4 regions of the Kribbella sp. NPDC104218 genome follow, and region 4 is predicted to be linked to each of the others. Evidence: predicted binding sites of a transcription regulator. Region 4 holds the regulator's gene; each other region holds the start of a gene.
What was found. The regulator HrcA, encoded in region 4, represses chaperone genes, less so after heat shock. The targets are predictions, from matches to a motif close to TTGGCACTCGNNNNNNNCGAGTGCCAA.

Region 1: the regulator HrcA is predicted to act here: its motif matches at 2,529-2,555, upstream of groL (chaperonin GroEL).
Region 2: the regulator HrcA is predicted to act here: its motif matches at 1,521-1,547, upstream of groES (co-chaperone GroES).
Region 3: the regulator HrcA is predicted to act here: its motif matches at 2,326-2,352, upstream of ACZ6ZD_RS02405 (FmdB family zinc ribbon protein).

What each region holds. Positions count from the first base shown of each region.
Region 1 is NZ_JBVJMQ010000001.1:729,977-734,201, reverse strand. It holds gene ACZ6ZD_RS03395 (PASTA domain-containing protein) at 1-774, shown strand, start outside; gene ACZ6ZD_RS03390 (MmcQ/YjbR family DNA-binding protein) at 808-1,143, shown strand; gene ACZ6ZD_RS03385 (GlxA family transcriptional regulator) at 1,151-2,020, opposite strand; gene ACZ6ZD_RS03380 (Rid family hydrolase) at 2,133-2,507, shown strand; gene groL (chaperonin GroEL) at 2,738-4,225, shown strand, end outside.
Region 2 is NZ_JBVJMQ010000001.1:783,473-787,697, reverse strand. It holds gene ACZ6ZD_RS03650 (class I SAM-dependent methyltransferase) at 1-265, opposite strand, end outside; gene ACZ6ZD_RS03645 (peptidoglycan-binding domain-containing protein) at 275-865, opposite strand; gene ACZ6ZD_RS03640 (peptidoglycan-binding domain-containing protein) at 966-1,436, opposite strand; gene groES (co-chaperone GroES) at 1,678-1,974, shown strand; gene groL (chaperonin GroEL) at 2,094-3,713, shown strand; gene ACZ6ZD_RS03625 (GNAT family N-acetyltransferase) at 3,785-4,225, shown strand, end outside; gene ACZ6ZD_RS03620 (hypothetical protein) at 4,214-4,225, opposite strand, start outside.
Region 3 is NZ_JBVJMQ010000001.1:503,156-507,380, reverse strand. It holds gene ACZ6ZD_RS02425 (hypothetical protein) at 1-555, shown strand, start outside; gene ACZ6ZD_RS02420 (hypothetical protein) at 573-713, shown strand; gene mscL (large conductance mechanosensitive channel protein MscL) at 781-1,146, opposite strand; gene ACZ6ZD_RS02410 (CpaB family protein) at 1,290-1,895, opposite strand; gene ACZ6ZD_RS02405 (FmdB family zinc ribbon protein) at 1,965-2,303, opposite strand; gene ACZ6ZD_RS02400 (penicillin acylase family protein) at 2,500-4,225, shown strand, end outside.
Region 4 is NZ_JBVJMQ010000002.1:827,024-831,248, reverse strand. It holds gene ACZ6ZD_RS19825 (ThuA domain-containing protein) at 1-121, shown strand, start outside; gene ACZ6ZD_RS19820 (Gfo/Idh/MocA family protein) at 106-1,203, shown strand; gene hrcA (heat-inducible transcriptional repressor HrcA) at 1,254-2,276, shown strand; gene dnaJ (molecular chaperone DnaJ) at 2,305-3,447, shown strand; gene ACZ6ZD_RS19805 (16S rRNA (uracil(1498)-N(3))-methyltransferase) at 3,465-4,181, shown strand; gene ACZ6ZD_RS19800 (Gmad2 immunoglobulin-like domain-containing protein) at 4,178-4,225, opposite strand, start outside.

The sequences.
Region 1 (4,225 bases), on a different contig from region 4:
ATGCGGACCGGCGCCGGCCGCCGACGGCGTCGTCGGGCCGCTCTGTGGTCCGTAGGTGGCACAGCGGTCGCGGTACTCGCCGTGATCGGCGGATCGACTCTGCTGGGCCCGAGTGCCAAGCCCGTGGACCAGCCGCCAGTCGCTGGACCGCCTCCGGCTGCTGCGCCCGTGCCGGCCGGTATGCGGCTGGTCGGCGTTGGAAACGCCGCAGTGGCGGTGCCCAAGACCTGGGGGACCAACAAACTGCGCTGTGGGACGCCGGACGCCGACACCGTCGTGGTCGACCCCGGAGCGCAACCCATGTGCGCGATCCCCCGCCGGCCCGGAGTAGAGAGCGTGGAAATCGCACCGACCCCGCGGCTCGACTTCAAGGCCACCGAGTCGTTCGAGATCGACGGCGTCGCGGCGCAGCGGGAGAAGACGACCTGCGTGGCCACCAATCCCGGGACGGTCTGCTCCGGCTCGGTTCTGATCCCGTCACTGAAGGCGTGGTTCCGGGCGGAGTCCTCCACGAATGCGGCAGAGGTCGACCGCATCCTGGCGCAGATCCGCGTCGTGCCGGATCAGGTCGGCGTACCGGGCTTCCAGACGCTCGACATGGACAAGAAGCCCGCGGAGGTCTACCAGAACGAGCTCCGGCAGCTCGGGCTGCAGCCGGAGGTTCGGACGGCCAAGAAGGAGGGCTACCCGATCGGTGCGGTGCTCGCGGTGTCTCCGGCAGCAGGAACGGTTGTCGCGCCCGGGACGCCGGTGACGGTGACAGTCGTCGGCTGAGAAGTGTCGGTGGGCGCCGCTAGCGTCGGGGGTATGGACGCGCAGGTGGTGCACAAGCTGGTGCGGGGGCTGCCCGGAGCCGAGGAGCACGAGGGCTGGGCCGGGCAGCCCGCGTTCAAGGTGCGTAAGAAGGGCTTCGCGTACCTGTCGGGGGACGAGACGCGGCTGATCGTCAAAGCCTTCCGCGAGGAGCAGGAGGCGCTCATCGCGGAGAGCCCGGAGGTCTACGCGCCGTCCTGGGAGAGCGGCCGGTTCGCCTGGGTGGATGTGACGCTGGCGCTGGCTGACGAGCGCGAGGTGGCCGAGCTGCTGACCGAGGCCTGGCGACTGACCGCGCCGAAGTACCTGATCGCCCAGCTGGCCGACTGACTCGGCGTCAGCTCGGAGCGCCGACCGTCTTGCGGTAGGTGCTGGGGGAGGTGCCCAGCTCGCGCCGGAACGCTTCCCGGAAGGTGGTGGCGCTGCCGAAGCCAGTGGCGGCCGCGATGCGGTCAACAGTCCAGTCGGAGGTTTCCAGCAGGCTGCGCGCCTTCCGGATGCGCTGTGCGACCACCCAGCGCATCGGTGGCAGTCCGGTCTCGTGTTCGAAGTGCCGGATGAACGTACGCCGGGACAGCGCGGCCTGGGTGGCCAGCAGCTCGATGGTGATCGGTTCGGCCAGATGGTCGAGGACCCAGGCCCGAGTCGCGGCCAGGTCCGCTCTGGACGGCGTCCGCGCGTCGGCGTACTGGGGGTGTTCGGCGCCGCGCTCAGGGGCGGCGACGACCCACTTGCCGACCTCGTCGGCCGCAGCGGCGCCGAAGTCGGTGCGGATGACGTGCAGACCGGCGTCGATCCCCGCACCACCGCCGCTGGAGGTGAGGACCTTGCCGTCCTCGACGAACAGCCTGTTGTCCAGCACGGTCACCTGCGGGAACTGGCGGCGCAGCTCGTCGACGTAGTGCCAGTGCGTGGTCGCCTCCCGTCCGTCCAGGACGCCGGCCGCGGCCAGGGCGAAGGTGCCGGTACAGATGCCGACCAGCCGCGCCTCGGTGTCGCGGAGCAGCTCCAGGTACGGCGCGGGCAGCGGCAGCTCGGGGTCGTCGTACCCCGGCACGACGATCAGATCCGCGGCGGCCGCCGCTGCGGGGTCGGTGTGCTCGGCCACGCGGTAGCCGGGGTGCTTGCCGAACACATGCTCCGCCAGCGCCAGATCCAGCGTGATGGCTCGCGGCACCTTCAGCAGCGCCACCTCCAGCTCCGGCACGGCAGCTCCTCCGCAGGCACGAATCCGGCGGTTCCTGGCACTGCGACCGGTGGCCGCGACCTGTCCGCCCTCCCTAGGTTAGTTGAAAATCGTTCTTTCCAAAGGAGTGCACGTGATCGAGAACTTCGGGCTGCCGTGGGAGCGCGACTACGGCTACGTCCAGGCGATCAGGTCGGGCGACACCATCTATCTGTCCGGCCAGGTCGGGAACCGGGGGACCGAGATCCTCGAGGGGGTCGAGGCGCAGATGCGGCAGGCGTACGCCAACGCCGAGGAGCTGCTGCAGCGGTACGGCGCCTCGCTGGCGAACGTGGTCGAGGAGACGCTCTACGTCCGCGACATGGACGAGGCGTTCCCGTACGCCGGGCCGGTGCGGAAGGCGGCGTACGGGCGGGAGGACCCGCAGGTGGCGAGCACGATCGTCGGAACCACCCGGCTGGCCTTTCCGGAGCTGCTGATCGAGATCGCGTTCACGGCCCGCGTCTGAGCGCTGGACGGCGGTGGTCGGCTTGCACTCGGTTGGGGCGAGTGCTAATACTTGGTTAGCACTCCTAGGGCGAGAGTGACAAGACTCGCGCCTGCGGGGTGTGTACGAAGACGGCCCGATGAGGTGCCGGGAGCGGGGCGGGACATGAGCGCCACGACTCCGGCGCCGTCCGTCGCGGGCATCCGGCCGGCTGAACCACCAAAGACTCGACGCGGGAGGACTCGCGGAGAATGCCCAAGCTGATTTCTTTCAATGAAGAGGCGCGCCGTGGCCTCGAGCGGGGAATGAACACCCTCGCCGACGCCGTGAAGGTGACGCTCGGCCCGAAGGGCCGCAACGTCGTCCTGGAGAAGAAGTGGGGCGCCCCCACGATCACCAACGACGGTGTCTCCATCGCCAAGGAGATCGAGCTCGAGGACCCGTACGAGAAGATCGGGGCCGAGCTCGTCAAGGAAGTTGCGAAGAAGACCGACGACGTCGCGGGTGACGGCACCACCACCGCGACCGTGCTGGCCCAGGCGCTCGTGCGCGAGGGTCTGCGCAACGTCGCGGCCGGCGCCAACCCGATGGGCCTGAAGAAGGGCATCGAGAAGGCGACCGAGGCCATCAGCGAGCAGCTGCTCGCGCTGGCCAAGCCGGTCGAGACCCGTGAGCAGATCGCGGCGACGGCGTCCATCTCGGCCGCCGACACCCAGGTCGGCTCGATCATCGCCGAGGCGATGGACAAGGTCGGCAAGGAAGGCGTCATCACCGTCGAGGAGAGCAACACCTTCGGCCTCGAGCTCGAGCTCACCGAGGGTATGCGCTTCGACAAGGGCTACATCTCGCCCTACTTCGTGACCGACACCGAGCGGATGGAAGCGGTCCTCGACGACCCGTACATCCTGATCGTGAACAGCAAGATCTCGAGCATCAAGGACCTGGTCCCGGTGCTGGAGAAGGTCATGCAGACCGGTAAGCCGCTGGCCATCATCGCCGAGGACATCGAGGGCGAGGCGCTGGCGACCCTGGTCGTCAACAAGATCAAGGGCACCTTCAAGGCCGTCGCCGTCAAGGCGCCGGGCTTCGGTGACCGCCGCAAGGCCATGCTGGTCGACATCGCGGTGCTGACGGGCGGTGAGGTCATCTCCGAGGAGGTCGGTCTCAAGCTCGACACCGTCGACCTGGAGCTGCTCGGCCAGGCCCGCAAGATCGTCGTCACCAAGGACGAGACGACCATCGTCGAGGGCGAGGGCGACGCGGACCAGATCGCCGGCCGGGTCAACCAGATCCGCGCCGAGATCGAGAAGTCGGACTCCGACTACGACCGCGAGAAGCTGCAGGAGCGCCTGGCCAAGCTGGCCGGCGGTGTTGCGGTGATCAAGGTCGGCGCGGCCACCGAGGTCGAGCTGAAGGAGCGCAAGCACCGCATCGAGGACGCCGTTCGCAACGCGAAGGCGGCCGTCGAGGAGGGCATCGTCGCCGGCGGCGGCGTCGCGCTGCTGCAGGCGTCGGTCAAGGCCTTCGAGAAGCTGGAGCTCGAGGGTGACGAGGCCACCGGCGCGGCGATCGTTCGGCAGGCCGTCGAGGCCCCGCTGAAGCAGATCTCCGTGAACGCCGGCCTCGAGGGCGGCGTCGTGGTCGAGAAGGTTCGCAACCTCGAGCCGGGTCACGGCCTGAACGCCGCGACCGGCGAGTACGTCGACCTGATCGCCACCGGCATCATCGACCCGGCCAAG
Region 2 (4,225 bases), on a different contig from region 4:
GAGCGGCCCGGTGGACGCCGACCGTCGTCCGAGTCGCCTGCTCGTAGCCGTCCGGCGTGAAGAACATCCGCTCCGCGTCCGCACCGAACTTGGCCACCGCCCTGACGCGCAGAGCCGCCTGCGTCACCGCAGCACTCACCAGAGCGCCGTCGTACCGCTTCCGCAGCTTCTCGACGACCTGCAGCTCCCGACCCACGGCGTACTCAGCACAGGCCGCCGCCAGCACCTCGGCACCGACATCGTCCAGAAGCGCCGCAACAGTCACCCGCACACTTTAGAGCGGGCTGGAACAGGTCTTGCTCCACGTGCGGGTGGACGACGAGTAGAGGCGCCAGTTGATCGCGGAGCGGGTCTTGGGTCCGTAGATGCCGTCGGCGATGATCTTGTGCTTGCGCTGGACCATCTTGACCACCGCGCGGGTGTTCTTGCCGTAGATGCCGTCGACGGTGAGTCTGCTGCCGTAGCAGGAGTTCAGGTTGCGCTGCAGGACCTGGATGGCGGTGTCCGGTTTGCCGGAGCGGTCCGAGCCGCGGTGCGGGTTGTCGCCGTACTTGAGGTTGCAGTTGGTGCTCGTGCTACCCAGAACGGACGGCAACGGGATGCCCCAGGTCTTGTTGACCGGGACGAGCCGGGCGTCGCGGCACTGCCCCAGTTTGGCCTCAGCGGCTGCAGCGGCCTCGGCAGAGGTGGTCAGCGGGTCAGCGACCGGCGGAGCCGCCTCGCCGCCGCTGGCGGGCTTCTGGGGTGCCGCTTCGTCCTTGGTGGCGCCGGCTGCGACCGCACCGACCGTCAGAGCGCCGGCTGCGGCCAGAACCGCGATCGTGCGGCCGGAGAACTTCGGCAGCTTCGGCAGGCTGAAAGCCATGGGCACTCCTCGGACGGACGAACCGGTCGAACAAAACGGTCCCACGCCGGCCTGCAATAGGCCAGCGCGGGACCACGATCCGTACTCGGGTGCTTACAGCTCAGAGCTTGTCGTAGCAAGCCTGGCTCCATGTCTTCGTGGTCGGGTTGTACATCCGCCACTTCATCGTCGATCGGGTCGACGGGCCGTAGATGCCGTCCGCGGTCAGCTTGAGCTTCTTCTGGGCCGCCTTGACGGCGTCCTGCGTCTGCGCGCCGTAGCGGCCGTCCTTGGCCAGCTTCGCGCCGTAGCAGTAGTTCAGGTTGCTCTGCAGCGCCTGGATCGCCCGGGTCGGGTCGCCGAACGGCGTGTTCGGGTCGCGGTGCGGCAGATCGCCGTACTTGAGGTTGCAGGTCGTGCTGGTGGACTCCCAGACGCTCGGGACGAACACCTCCCAGCCGCCGCCGACGTTCTTGAACGTCGCGGCGTCGCACTGGCTGAGCGGCGCGGCGGACGCCGAGGAGGCGGCGACGAGCGGGGTGGCGACAAGGGCGACCGCGGCGAGCGCGACGGCCGGCAGACGACGGATCATGCTGTTCTCCCCAGAGTGGACGGGATCCGTTCGATCGGATCCTGTGTGCGGTTGGACACCCACGGCCCGGGATTGGTTGGGGATTTGGCACTCGAGTTGACCGAGTGCTAATCGCGGCCTAGATTCGGTGTTGGCACTCTCGCCTCGAGTGTGCCAAACGGTCCGGCCTCCTGACCCCCGCGACGGCAGGGGAGCGCGACCACCTTGAACAGACAAGCGAATCGACCGTGGAGGTCAGCAAGTGTCGGTCACGATCAAGCCGCTCGAGGACCGCGTCCTCGTCGCGCCGCTCGAAGCCGAGCAGACCACGAAGTCCGGCCTGGTGATCCCGGACACCGCCAAGGAGAAGCCGCAGGAGGGCGAGATCCTCGCCGTCGGCCCCGGCCGGATCGACGACAACGGCAACCGCGTCCCGCTGGACGTCGCCGTCGGCGACAAGGTCATCTACTCCAAGTACGGCGGCACCGAGGTCAAGTACGACGGCCAGGACTACCTGATCCTGGGCGCCCGCGACATCCTCGCAGTCGTCAGCAAGTGACGACCGCCCGCTGTTCCTGACTGACACCGCCCCGGCTGCCTGATGGCACCGGGGCGGAGTGGGTCAGGACAGCGGGACCCGCCGTACCCCGGATATTCAGAAAAGGACTGGTTTTCTTCATGCCGAAGATCCTCGAGTTCGACGAGAACGCGCGGCGCGCGCTGGAGCGCGGCGTCGACAAGCTCGCGAACACGGTGAAGGTGACGCTGGGGCCGAAGGGCCGCTACGTCGTCCTGGACAAGAAGTGGGGCGCCCCGACCATCACCAACGACGGTGTCACCGTCGCGCGTGAGGTCGAGCTGGACGACCCGTTCGAGAACCTTGGCGCGCAGCTCGCCAAGGAGGTCGCCACCAAGACCAACGACATCGCCGGTGACGGCACCACCACCGCGACGGTGCTGGCGCAGGCGCTGGTGCACGAGGGCCTGCGGGCCGTCGCCGCCGGGGTCAACCCGATGGGCCTCAAGCGCGGGATCGAGGCGGCTGTCGAGGCCGTCTCCGCGCGGCTCGTCGAGACCGCCCGGCCGGTGGACGACAAGGGCGACATGGCCCACGTCGCCACCATCTCCGCCCGGGACGCCGAGATCGGCGCCCTGATCGCGGACGCGTTCGACAAGGTCGGCAAGGACGGTGTGATCACCGTCGAGGAGTCGAACACCTTCGGGACCGAGCTCGAGTTCACCGAGGGCATGCAGTTCGACAAGGGCTACATCTCGCCGTACTTCATCACCGACGCCGAGGCCGGCGAAGCGGTGCTGGAGGACCCGTACATCCTCATCCACCAGGGCAAGATCTCCGCGATCGCGGACCTGCTGCCGCTGCTGGAGAAGGTCGTGCAGTCCGGCAAGACGCTGCTGATCATCGCCGAGGACGTCGAGGCCGAGGCGCTGTCCACCCTCGTGGTGAACAAGATCCGCGGCAACTTCACCTCCGTCGCCGTCAAGGCGCCGGGCTTCGGTGACCGCCGCAAGGCCATGCTCGAGGACCTCGCCGCCCTGACCGGCGCCCAGGTCATCGCGCCGGAGGTCGGGCTGAAGCTCGACCAGGTCGGCCTCGAGGTGCTCGGTACGTCGCGCCGGATCGTCGTCACCAAGGACAACACCACCGTTGTCGAGGGCGCCGGCAAGGCCGACGACATCGAGGGCCGGGTCAACCAGATCAAGGCCGAGATCGAGCGCACCGACTCCGACTGGGACCGCGAGAAGCTGCAGGAGCGGCTGGCGAAACTCGCCGGCGGCGTCTGCGTGATCAAGGTCGGCGCGGCCACCGAGGTCGAGCTCAAGGAGAAGAAGCACCGGATCGAGGACGCCGTCTCCGCGACGCGTGCCGCGATCGAAGAGGGCATCGTCGCCGGCGGCGGTTCCGCCCTGGTGCACGCCGCCACGGTGCTGGACAACGGTCTCGACCTCACCGGTGACGAGCTCGCCGGCGTCCGGATCGTCCGCAAGTCCGTCGTCGAGCCGCTGCGCTGGATCGCCGAGAACGGCGGCTACGAGGGCTACGTCGTCACCTCCAAGGTCGCGGAGCTCGAGGTCGGCAGCGGCTTCAACGCCGCCACCGGCGAGTACGGCGACCTGCTCGGCCAGGGCGTCCTGGACCCGGTCAAGGTGACGCGTTCCGCGCTCGCCAACGCCGGCTCCATCGCCGCCCTGCTGCTGACGACCGAGACCCTGGTCGTCGACAAGCCCGAGGACGAGGAGCCCGCCGCGGCCGGTCACGGTCACGGCCACGGTCACTGACCTCAGGTCGTAAGCAGTTCGCACCGCCCCGGCACCTCGTGTGCCGGGGCGGTTGTGCTTTGGTAGCGCTCGTGGAGATTCGGGAGCGGTCCGACGCGGACCTGGACGTCTGTGTGCCGTTGCTGCGCGAGGTTCACGACGTCGCCGCTTACCCGGTGAACTGGCCGGCGGATCCGCGCGCCTGGCTGACACCGGCGGATCGGCTCGGCGCCTGGGTGGCCGATCTCGACGGCCGAGTTGTGGGCCACGTCGTCCTGACGGCCGATGGCTCGGCGGGCGCTTCGGTCGAGCGCCTGTTCGTGGACCCGAAGGCTACCCGGGCGGGTGTTGGGCGGGCGCTGCTCGAGCACTGTGTGACGACGGCCGCCGCGCTGGGGCGAAAGCTCGTGCTGGAAGTAGTGGACAAGCCGGGCTCGGCGGCGGTCGCGCTCTATCGCCGCGCCGGCTGGCAGGAAGCGGGCCGGACGCCGATCGACTGGGGTGGCGCCGAGGCCAGTCACCTACTTCACTTC
Region 3 (4,225 bases), on a different contig from region 4:
CTGGAGCCCGGCGAGGTGCCCTACGTGCACACGCAGACGCACTACTCGCGGTTGTACCGGGGGAGTGGGCGCTACACGCAGAGCGGTGGCCTGTTCATCGGTCACCCGGCGCTGGTCGTCGGCGCCCTGGCGGCCAACGCCGCCGTGAACATGAACCGCAAGGCCGTCGCCAAACGCAACACCGAGCTGATGTGGCGCGACCTGCAGGAAGTCCCGACCGTCGCGACGAACTACCGGATCCTCACCCAGCTGCCCGGGCGCGGCTGGCTGAGCTTCTACTACAACTCGGTTCAGGAGTTCTATCCCGATCCGGCCAACTGGATGATCAACTTCGGTTTCATGGAGGCCGAGCCGCTGCGCATCGCCGGCCTGACCGCGCCGACGCTGTCCGTGCTGACCGCCTGGTGCGTGCTCGGCGACCGGTGGATCGGCGAACCGGGCATCCAGCCGCTGCTCCAGGCCGCGGCCGCCGCGCCAACTCTCGATCCCGGCGCCGTCCAGGGCCAGATCGTCGACGAGCAACCGCGTGAGCTCGGCCCCGGCTCTTCCCGCTGACTCGCTAACCTGGACCCATGACGAGCCCGTACGAAGACGACGAGCCGCTGCTGCCCGAGCAGACCAGCGACGACAACCCGCGCTCCTGGGGCGAGAACGACTTCGGCTCCGACGACGACGAGCGCATCCTGCGTGAGGTCCCGCCCCACCACGGGTGACACCCGAGGTGGGGTCGGCGCGAACGACCGCGGAGCGCGCGATCTGAGCCAGGGCTCAAGCCGTGGGTCAGGAGCGGGCGCGCAGCGCGTCGCGGATCTCGGTCAGCAGCTGCTGGTCGGTGGTCAGCGGGTCGTCCGCCGGCGCCGGCTCCTGGCCGCGCTTGCGACGCTCGGCCAGCTTGTTCAGCGGGTACACGATGAAGAAGTAGACGGCCGCGGCGACGAACAGGAAGTTGAGCACCTCCTGCAGGACGGCGCCGACGGAGAAATCAGCCTCGTTGAGCTTGAACGTCCATACCTTGCTGATGTCCTGCTTGCCGAAGATCGCGGCGACCAATGGGTTGATCAGGTTGTCGACGAGCGCCGTGACGATCTTGCCGAAGGCAGCGCCGATGACGACGGCGACCGCGAGGTCGACGACGTTCCCACGCATGATGAATTCTTTGAAGCCCTTGAGCATTGCGGTGCCTCCACGAACGGGTGATGTACCCGAGTCAACGTAGGACCGCGCTGCTGGTCACGCGAGAGACCGCGCCGCACAACTACCCATCGTGTCGCCGAATGTTCGTCGCGTGATCAACTCGTGTCCGGTGTCAGCGCGACCGAGACCCTGGAATTCGTTGTGGCCTGGGCCAGTCTGGCTGCCATCGAGTGCGTGACGCCGACGACGATCAGCGCACCGGTCGACGTCGACTTCGGTAGCGCGATCACCCGAACGGCCTGCGCCACCAGGCCCGCGGCATCCCCGGCGGTACTCGTCCCGGCGTACAGATCGAGGCGGTCGCCGACGCGCAGGAGCGCGCCGATATCGGAGTCGTCGATTCGGAACGGGTACGCGACCAGGCCGGTCGGCACGAGCGGCGGGCCGAGGAAGCGGACGTCGGTGAGCGGTTCACCGGCGCGGACCGGCCCGCTCAGGACCCGGGCCGCCAGATCCGCGCCAGGTCTGATCGCGCCACTGGGCACGGCGTCGACAGGTAGCTGAATCGTCCGGAGCGCATCGGGCACGGCTCCGCCCGGCAGATCCCGGGCCGCGGCGAGGACGGCGATTGTCGGCGGGGGATCGGGCGCGAGGCTGGTCAGGCCGAGATAGACGGCGGCCGCGGCGGCGAGGCCGGCCAGCAGCCGACGGCGCCAGCGGAGCACGCGGGACAGGTCACGGAGGAACGAAGGCAGTGTCATGCCGGAGAACATATGAGTCTCCGGCACCCCGTTCTCAGTTGTCCACAGGGCAATTTGCCCGGCGTGGAATCAGGCGGCGCTGGTGCTCGAGGAGGAGCCGCCGGACGACGAACCCGTGGACTTCGACTCCGACGACTTCGGCTTCGACTCCGACGCGGACGACGAGCCGGACCCGGTGGAGCCCGACGACGAGGACGACTCCGACTTGGCCGGGATCGAGCCCTTGCCCGAGGAGCGGCTGTCGGTGCGGTAGAAACCGGAGCCCTTGAAGACCACGCCCACCGCGTTGAAGACCTTCCGCAGCGAGCCCTGGCACGCGGGGCAGACGGTCAGCGCGTCGTCGGTGAAGCTCTGCCGCACCTCGAGCGCCTCACCGCAGTCGGTGCACTGGTACTGGTACGTCGGCACGGTTCGGGTTCCCTTCAGGCCGCTGGCACTCCTACTACTCGACTGCTAATAATGCGTCAGCGACCCGAAGTATTCCAACTCTGCGGGTCGCGCCCCGCCTGGAACCGCGCTCCGCAGCCCCGCCGGAACGCAGAGCAACGCAAAGTTCCGTGGTCCCCATTTGGGGCCTCGGGCCGGATTCTCTACGGTTGGGTCCGTGCGTCGCCTGCTTCGAGCCGTCATCATCTGCGGTATCGCCTTCGCCACGGTCCTCGTGGTGATCGCCGGTACCGCCGTTTTCGTCGTCCGCCACTCGTTCCCGACGTACGACGGCAACGTCGAGCTCGCGGGGCTGGACGCCGACGTCGAGGTCGTCCGGGATGCGAACGGCATTCCCCAGATCTACGCCCAGAGCCCGTCCGACCTGTTCGCCGCGCAGGGGTACGTCCACGCGCAGGACCGGTTCTTCGAGATGGACTTCCGCCGCCACGTGACCGCCGGCCGGCTCAGCGAGCTGTTCGGTAAGGACGCCCTGGAGACGGACAAGTTCGTCCGGACGCTCGGCTGGCGCCGGGTCGCCGAGCGGGAGCTCAAACTGCTCAGCCCGGCCACCCGGCAGTACCTGGACGACTACGCCCGCGGCGTGAACGCCTACCTCGACAAGCACAGCGGCTCCGGCCTCAGCCTCGAGTACGCCGTCCTCAGCCTCGACCCCAACGGCCGCCGCGACTATCGCCCGGAGCCGTGGAACGCGACCGACTCGCTGGCCTGGCTGAAAGCCATGGCCTGGGACCTCGGCGGCAACCTGGGCGAGGAGATCACCCGCACGAAGCTGCTGGCGGCGATGCCGTCGAAGAGCGTCGACGTGCTCTACCCGCCGTACCCGTTCGACCGCAACGAGCCGATCGTGCCGAGCGCCTCGGTCTCGCCCGGCGGCAAGTTCAGCACGGCGCCGTCCACCGGCGAGGTGCGCCGCGGGATGCTCACGAAGGACCTGCTGAAGTCGCTGGACTCGGTCGACAAGGTGGTCAAGGGCCTGCCGCAGCTGCTCGGCCAGGGTGACGGCATCGGTTCGAACTCGTGGGTCGTGTCCGGTGATCACACCGACTCCGGTAAGCCGCTGCTGGCCAACGACCCGCACCTGGGCGCCACCATGCCGGGCATCTGGTCGCAGGTCGGTCTGCACTGCAAGTCGGTCGACCGCACCTGTCCGTACGACGTCTCCGGCTTCAGCTTCGCCGGCCTGCCCGGCGTGGTGATCGGGCACAACAACTCGATCTCCTGGGGTTTCACCAACCTCGATCCCGACGTCCAGGACCTGTACCTGGAGAAGCTCGACGGCGACAACGTCCTCTACAACAACCGCTGGAAGCCGCTGAGCAAGCGCGAGGAGACCTTCCAGGTCGCCGGTCAGGACGAGCCGGTCAAGATCACCGTGCGCGAATCCCGGCACGGCCCGCTGCTGTCCGACATCGGCGAGGACGAGCGCCGGGTCGGCGAGCTGGCCGCCGGGCGTGAGCGCGACGCCGGGCGGGAGAAGTCCGCAAACGCGTACGGCGTCGCCCTGCAGTGGACGGCGCTGAAACCGGGCCGCACGGCGGACGCCCTGTTCGCGATCAACCGCGCCCAGAACTGGAACCAGTTCCGCGACGCGGCGAAGCTCTTCGAGGTCCCGGCGCAGAACCTCGTGTACGCCGACAAGGACGGGCACATCGGCTATCAGGCGCCCGGTCTGGTCCCGATCCGGCGCATCGCGAGCGGTAAGTGGCCGGTCGCCGGCTGGGATCCGCGGAACGACTGGAACGGCTACATCCCGTTCGACGCGCTGCCGACCGAGTACGACCCGGCCGACGGCATCATCGTCACCGCGAACCAGGCCGTCGTCCCGAAGTCCTACCCGTACTTCCTGAGCGACAGCTGGGACTACGGCTACCGCTCGCAGC
Region 4 (4,225 bases):
GACGCGTACCTGGGGTGAGGGCCGCGTGTTCGTCTGCGCAGTCGGTCACAAGCTCGACGACTTCGACGTCCCCGAAGTCCGGACGATCATCGAGCGGGGGCTGCTGTGGGCGAGCAAGTGACCCGCGTCGGCATTGTCGGCACCGGCGTCATCTCCGGCACTTATCTGGACCATCTGGCCAAGCTGCCCGGTGTCGAGGTCGCTGCGGTCGCGGACCTCGACATCACCCGCGCCGAGGCCGTTGCCACCGACAGCATCCGCGCTCTGACGCCAGAGCAGCTGTACGCCGCTGACGACGTCGACATCGTCGTGAATCTGACCATCCCCGCCGCGCACGCCGCCGTCCACCAGGCTGCGTTGGAGGCGGGCAAGCATGTGTACGGCGAGAAGCCGCTGGCCCTGGATCGCGCCGAGGCCGCTCCGCTGCTCAAGTACGCCGCTGCGAACGACCTGCGGATCGGCTGCGCGCCCGACACTGTTCTGGGGACGGGGACGCAGACTGCTCGGGCAGTGATCGATCGTGGCGACATCGGCGTCCCGCATGCCGCTACCGCGTTCATGGTGACGCCCGGGCACGAGCTGTGGCACCCGGCGCCGGAGTTCTACTACCAGCGCGGTGGTGGGCCGGTGCTCGACATGGGGCCGTACTACGTGACCAGCCTGGTCACTCTGCTCGGTCCGGTCCGTCGGGTGACCGCAAGGGCCGGTACGGCGAAGCAGCAGCGGGAGATCCACACCGGGCCGCGGGCCGGGACGGTCTTCGACGTCCAGGTGCCTACGCACGTCACCGGCGTCCTGGAGCACGAGTCCGGTGCGCTGACGACCGTTCTGATGTCGTTCGACGTGTGGGCCGGCCGGCTGCCGCGGATCGAGGTCCACGGGACGGACGGCAGCCTGTCGGTGCCGGACCCGAACGGCTTCGACGGGACGGTCGAGATCGTCACTCCGGCGCAGCGGGAGTGGACGGAGGTGCCGGTCGGCGGCGGGTACGCCGGAGCGGGCCGAGGGGTCGGTGTCGCGGACATGGCACGCGCTTTGCGCAACGGCGAGCCGCACCGGGCGAACGGCGAGCTGGCCTACCACGTGCTCGACGTACTGGAGTCTTTTGTGGAGTCCGCCGTCCAGGATCAGCCGCTGGACGTGGCCAGTACCGTGACGCGCCCCGCAGCCGTTCCGTTGGGAGCCGCGCCCGACACCGCCTAGACTGGCACTCTGAACGATTGAGTGCCAAGAGTGTCGAGAGGGTGGTGCGCGTGCTGGACGAGCGCAAGCTGGATGTACTCCGCGCCATCGTCGAGGACTACGTCGCGACCCACGAGCCGGTCGGCTCGAAGACGCTGGTCGACCGGCACAACCTCGGTGTCTCCCCGGCCACGGTCCGTAACGACATGGCCGTGCTGGAGGAGGAGGGGTACATCACCCAGCCGCACACCAGCGCCGGCCGCATCCCGACCGACGCCGGGTACCGGCTGTTCGTCGACAAGCTGAGCACCGTCAAGACGCTGTCGGCCGCCGAGAAGAAGGCGATCACGTCCTTCCTCGGCGGCGCCGTCGACCTGGACGACGTCGTCCGGCGGACGGTCCGGCTGCTGGCGCAGATCACCCGCCAGGTCGCCATCGTGCAGTACCCCTCGCTGAACCGGTCGAGCGTCCGGCATGTCGAGGTGGTCACGATGACGCCGCGGCGGCTGCTGCTGGTGCTGATCACCAGCAACGGGCGCGTCGAGCAGCGGATCGTCGAGCTGCCGCACGACATCGAGGAGCAGCTGGTCGCGGACCTGCGGTCGCGGCTGAACACGGCCATGGTCGGCCAGCGGCTGACCGAGGCGACCACGACGCTGGCGAACGTGACCGAGACCTTCGCCCCGGCCGACCGGCCGCTGGTCGCGGCGATCGTGACCACGCTGCTGGAGGCGTTCACCGACGAGATGGGCGAGCAGCGGATCGCCGTCGGCGGCGCGGCCAACCTGACCCGGTACGGCGACGACTTCGAGCGGAACGTGAAGCCGGTGCTGGAGGCGCTGGAGGAGCACGTCATCCTGCTCAAGCTGCTCGGCGAGGCGACCCACCCGCAGACGCTGACGGTTCGCATCGGCCACGAGAACCCGTACGAGGAGCTGGCCACCACGTCGGTGGTCGCGACCGGGTACGGGTCGAAGTCGGAGGCGCTGGCCACACTCGGCATCGTCGGCCCGACCCACATGGACTACCCCAGCACGATGGGCGCGGTCCGCGCCGTCGCGCGTTACGTCAGCCAGATCCTGGCCGACTCCTGATGAACTCAACCAACCCCTGGTCTGGAGTATGAGCACCGATTACTACGCCGTCCTGGGCGTCAGCCGTGACGCCTCGCCGGACGAGATCAAGAAGGCGTACCGCAAGCTGGCGCGCCAGTACCACCCGGATGTGAACGACTCCGAGGACGCGCACCACAAGTTCCAGGAGATCGGGCGCGCGTTCCAGGTGCTCAGCGACCCGCAGAAGCGGCAGATGCACGATCTCGGCGGCGACCCGTTCGCCTCCGGCGGCGCCGGGCCCGGTGGGTTCGGCGGCGGTCAGGCGTTCACCTTCACCGACATCATGGACGCCTTCTTCGGCCAGACCGGCGGGGCGACCCGCGGGCCGCGGCCGCGGACGCGTCGCGGTCAGGACGCGCTGATCCCGCTGCGGATCGATCTGGCCGAGGCCGCGTTCGGTACGACGCGTGAGCTGAAGGTCGACACCGCCGTCCTGTGTCCGACCTGTTCCGGCTCCGGTGCGGCCGCCGGCTCCGAGCCGGTCACCTGCGACGTCTGCCACGGGCGTGGTGAGGTCACCCACACGCAGCGCTCGTTCCTCGGCGAGGTGCGCACGATGCGCCCCTGCCCGAACTGCCGCGGCTTCGGGACGACCATCCCGAACCCGTGTGTCGAGTGCGCCGGCGACGGCCGCGTCCGCTCCCGGCGTACGGTCACGGTGAAGATCCCCGGCGGCGTCGACTCCGGTACCCGCGTGCAGCTGTCCGGTCAGGGCGAGGTCGGCCCCGGCGGCGGCCCGGCCGGCGACCTGTACGTCGAGATCGAGGTCGAGCCGCACGACATCTTCACCCGGCACGGCGATGACCTGCACTGCACGGTCACGCTCCCGATGACGGCCGCCGCCCTCGGCACCACCATCGACCTGCCCACCCTCGAAGGCGAGACCACGCCCCTGGAGATCCGCCCCGGCACCCAGTCCGGCACCGCGCACACCCTCTCCGCCCGCGGCGTCCCCCGCCTCCGCCACGCCGGCCGCGGCGACCTCATCGTCCAGATCATCGTCGAGACCCCCACCAAACTCGACGACGCCCAGGCCGACCTCCTCCGCGCCCTCGCCACCGCCCGCAACGAAGAACGCCCCCAAGGCCAAGTCCAAGCCGCCCACAAAGGCGTCTTCGGCCGCCTCCGAGACGCCTTCGGCAACCACTAGCCGGTAGGAAGAACTTCATGGGTGTTGCGGTGTTTTTCTCGGGTGAGCTCGAGGGGGACGAAATCGTGCTCGAGGGTGCCGAGGGGCGGCATGCGGCGGTGGTTCGGCGGATTGGGGTGGGGGAGCGGGTTCGGCTGACGGATGGGCGGGGGGCTTGGGTTGAGGGGGCGGTTACGCGGGCGTCCAAGGCTGGGCTGACGGTTGGGGTGGAGGAGCGCGGGGTGGTGGCTGCGCGGGCGCCTCGGGTGGTGGTGGTGCAGGCGTTGCCTAAGGGGGAGCGGGCCGAGTCGGCGGTGGAGATGCTGACTGAGGTCGGGGTGGACGTGGTGGTGCCGTGGAACGCGGAGCGGAGTCAGTTCCGGAGTAATCCGGAGCGGGTGGCGAAGACGATGAGCAAGTGGCAGGCGTGGGCTTTCGAGGCGAGCAAGCAGTCGCGGCGGTCCTGGTTCGCCGAGGTGACGCCGATCGCGACGACGGCCGAGGTGGCGGCGCTGGTGCGGGGGGCCGCGCTGCCCGTCGTCCTGCACGAGGAGGCGACCGTGCCGCTGGCCGGGCTCGAGGTGCCGGACGCCGGGGACGTCGTGATCGTGATCGGCCCTGAGGGCGGTATCGCACCGGCCGAGCTGGCGGCGTTCGGCGTCGAGCCGGTCCGCCTCGGCGACACCGTGCTCCGGACGTCGACCGCCGGCGTCGCGGCCGCCGCCGCGCTGCTCGCCCGCTCGCGCTGGTCCTAGCGGACGACCTCGACCTGCTTGGTGTCGACGTCGCTGACCGAGCC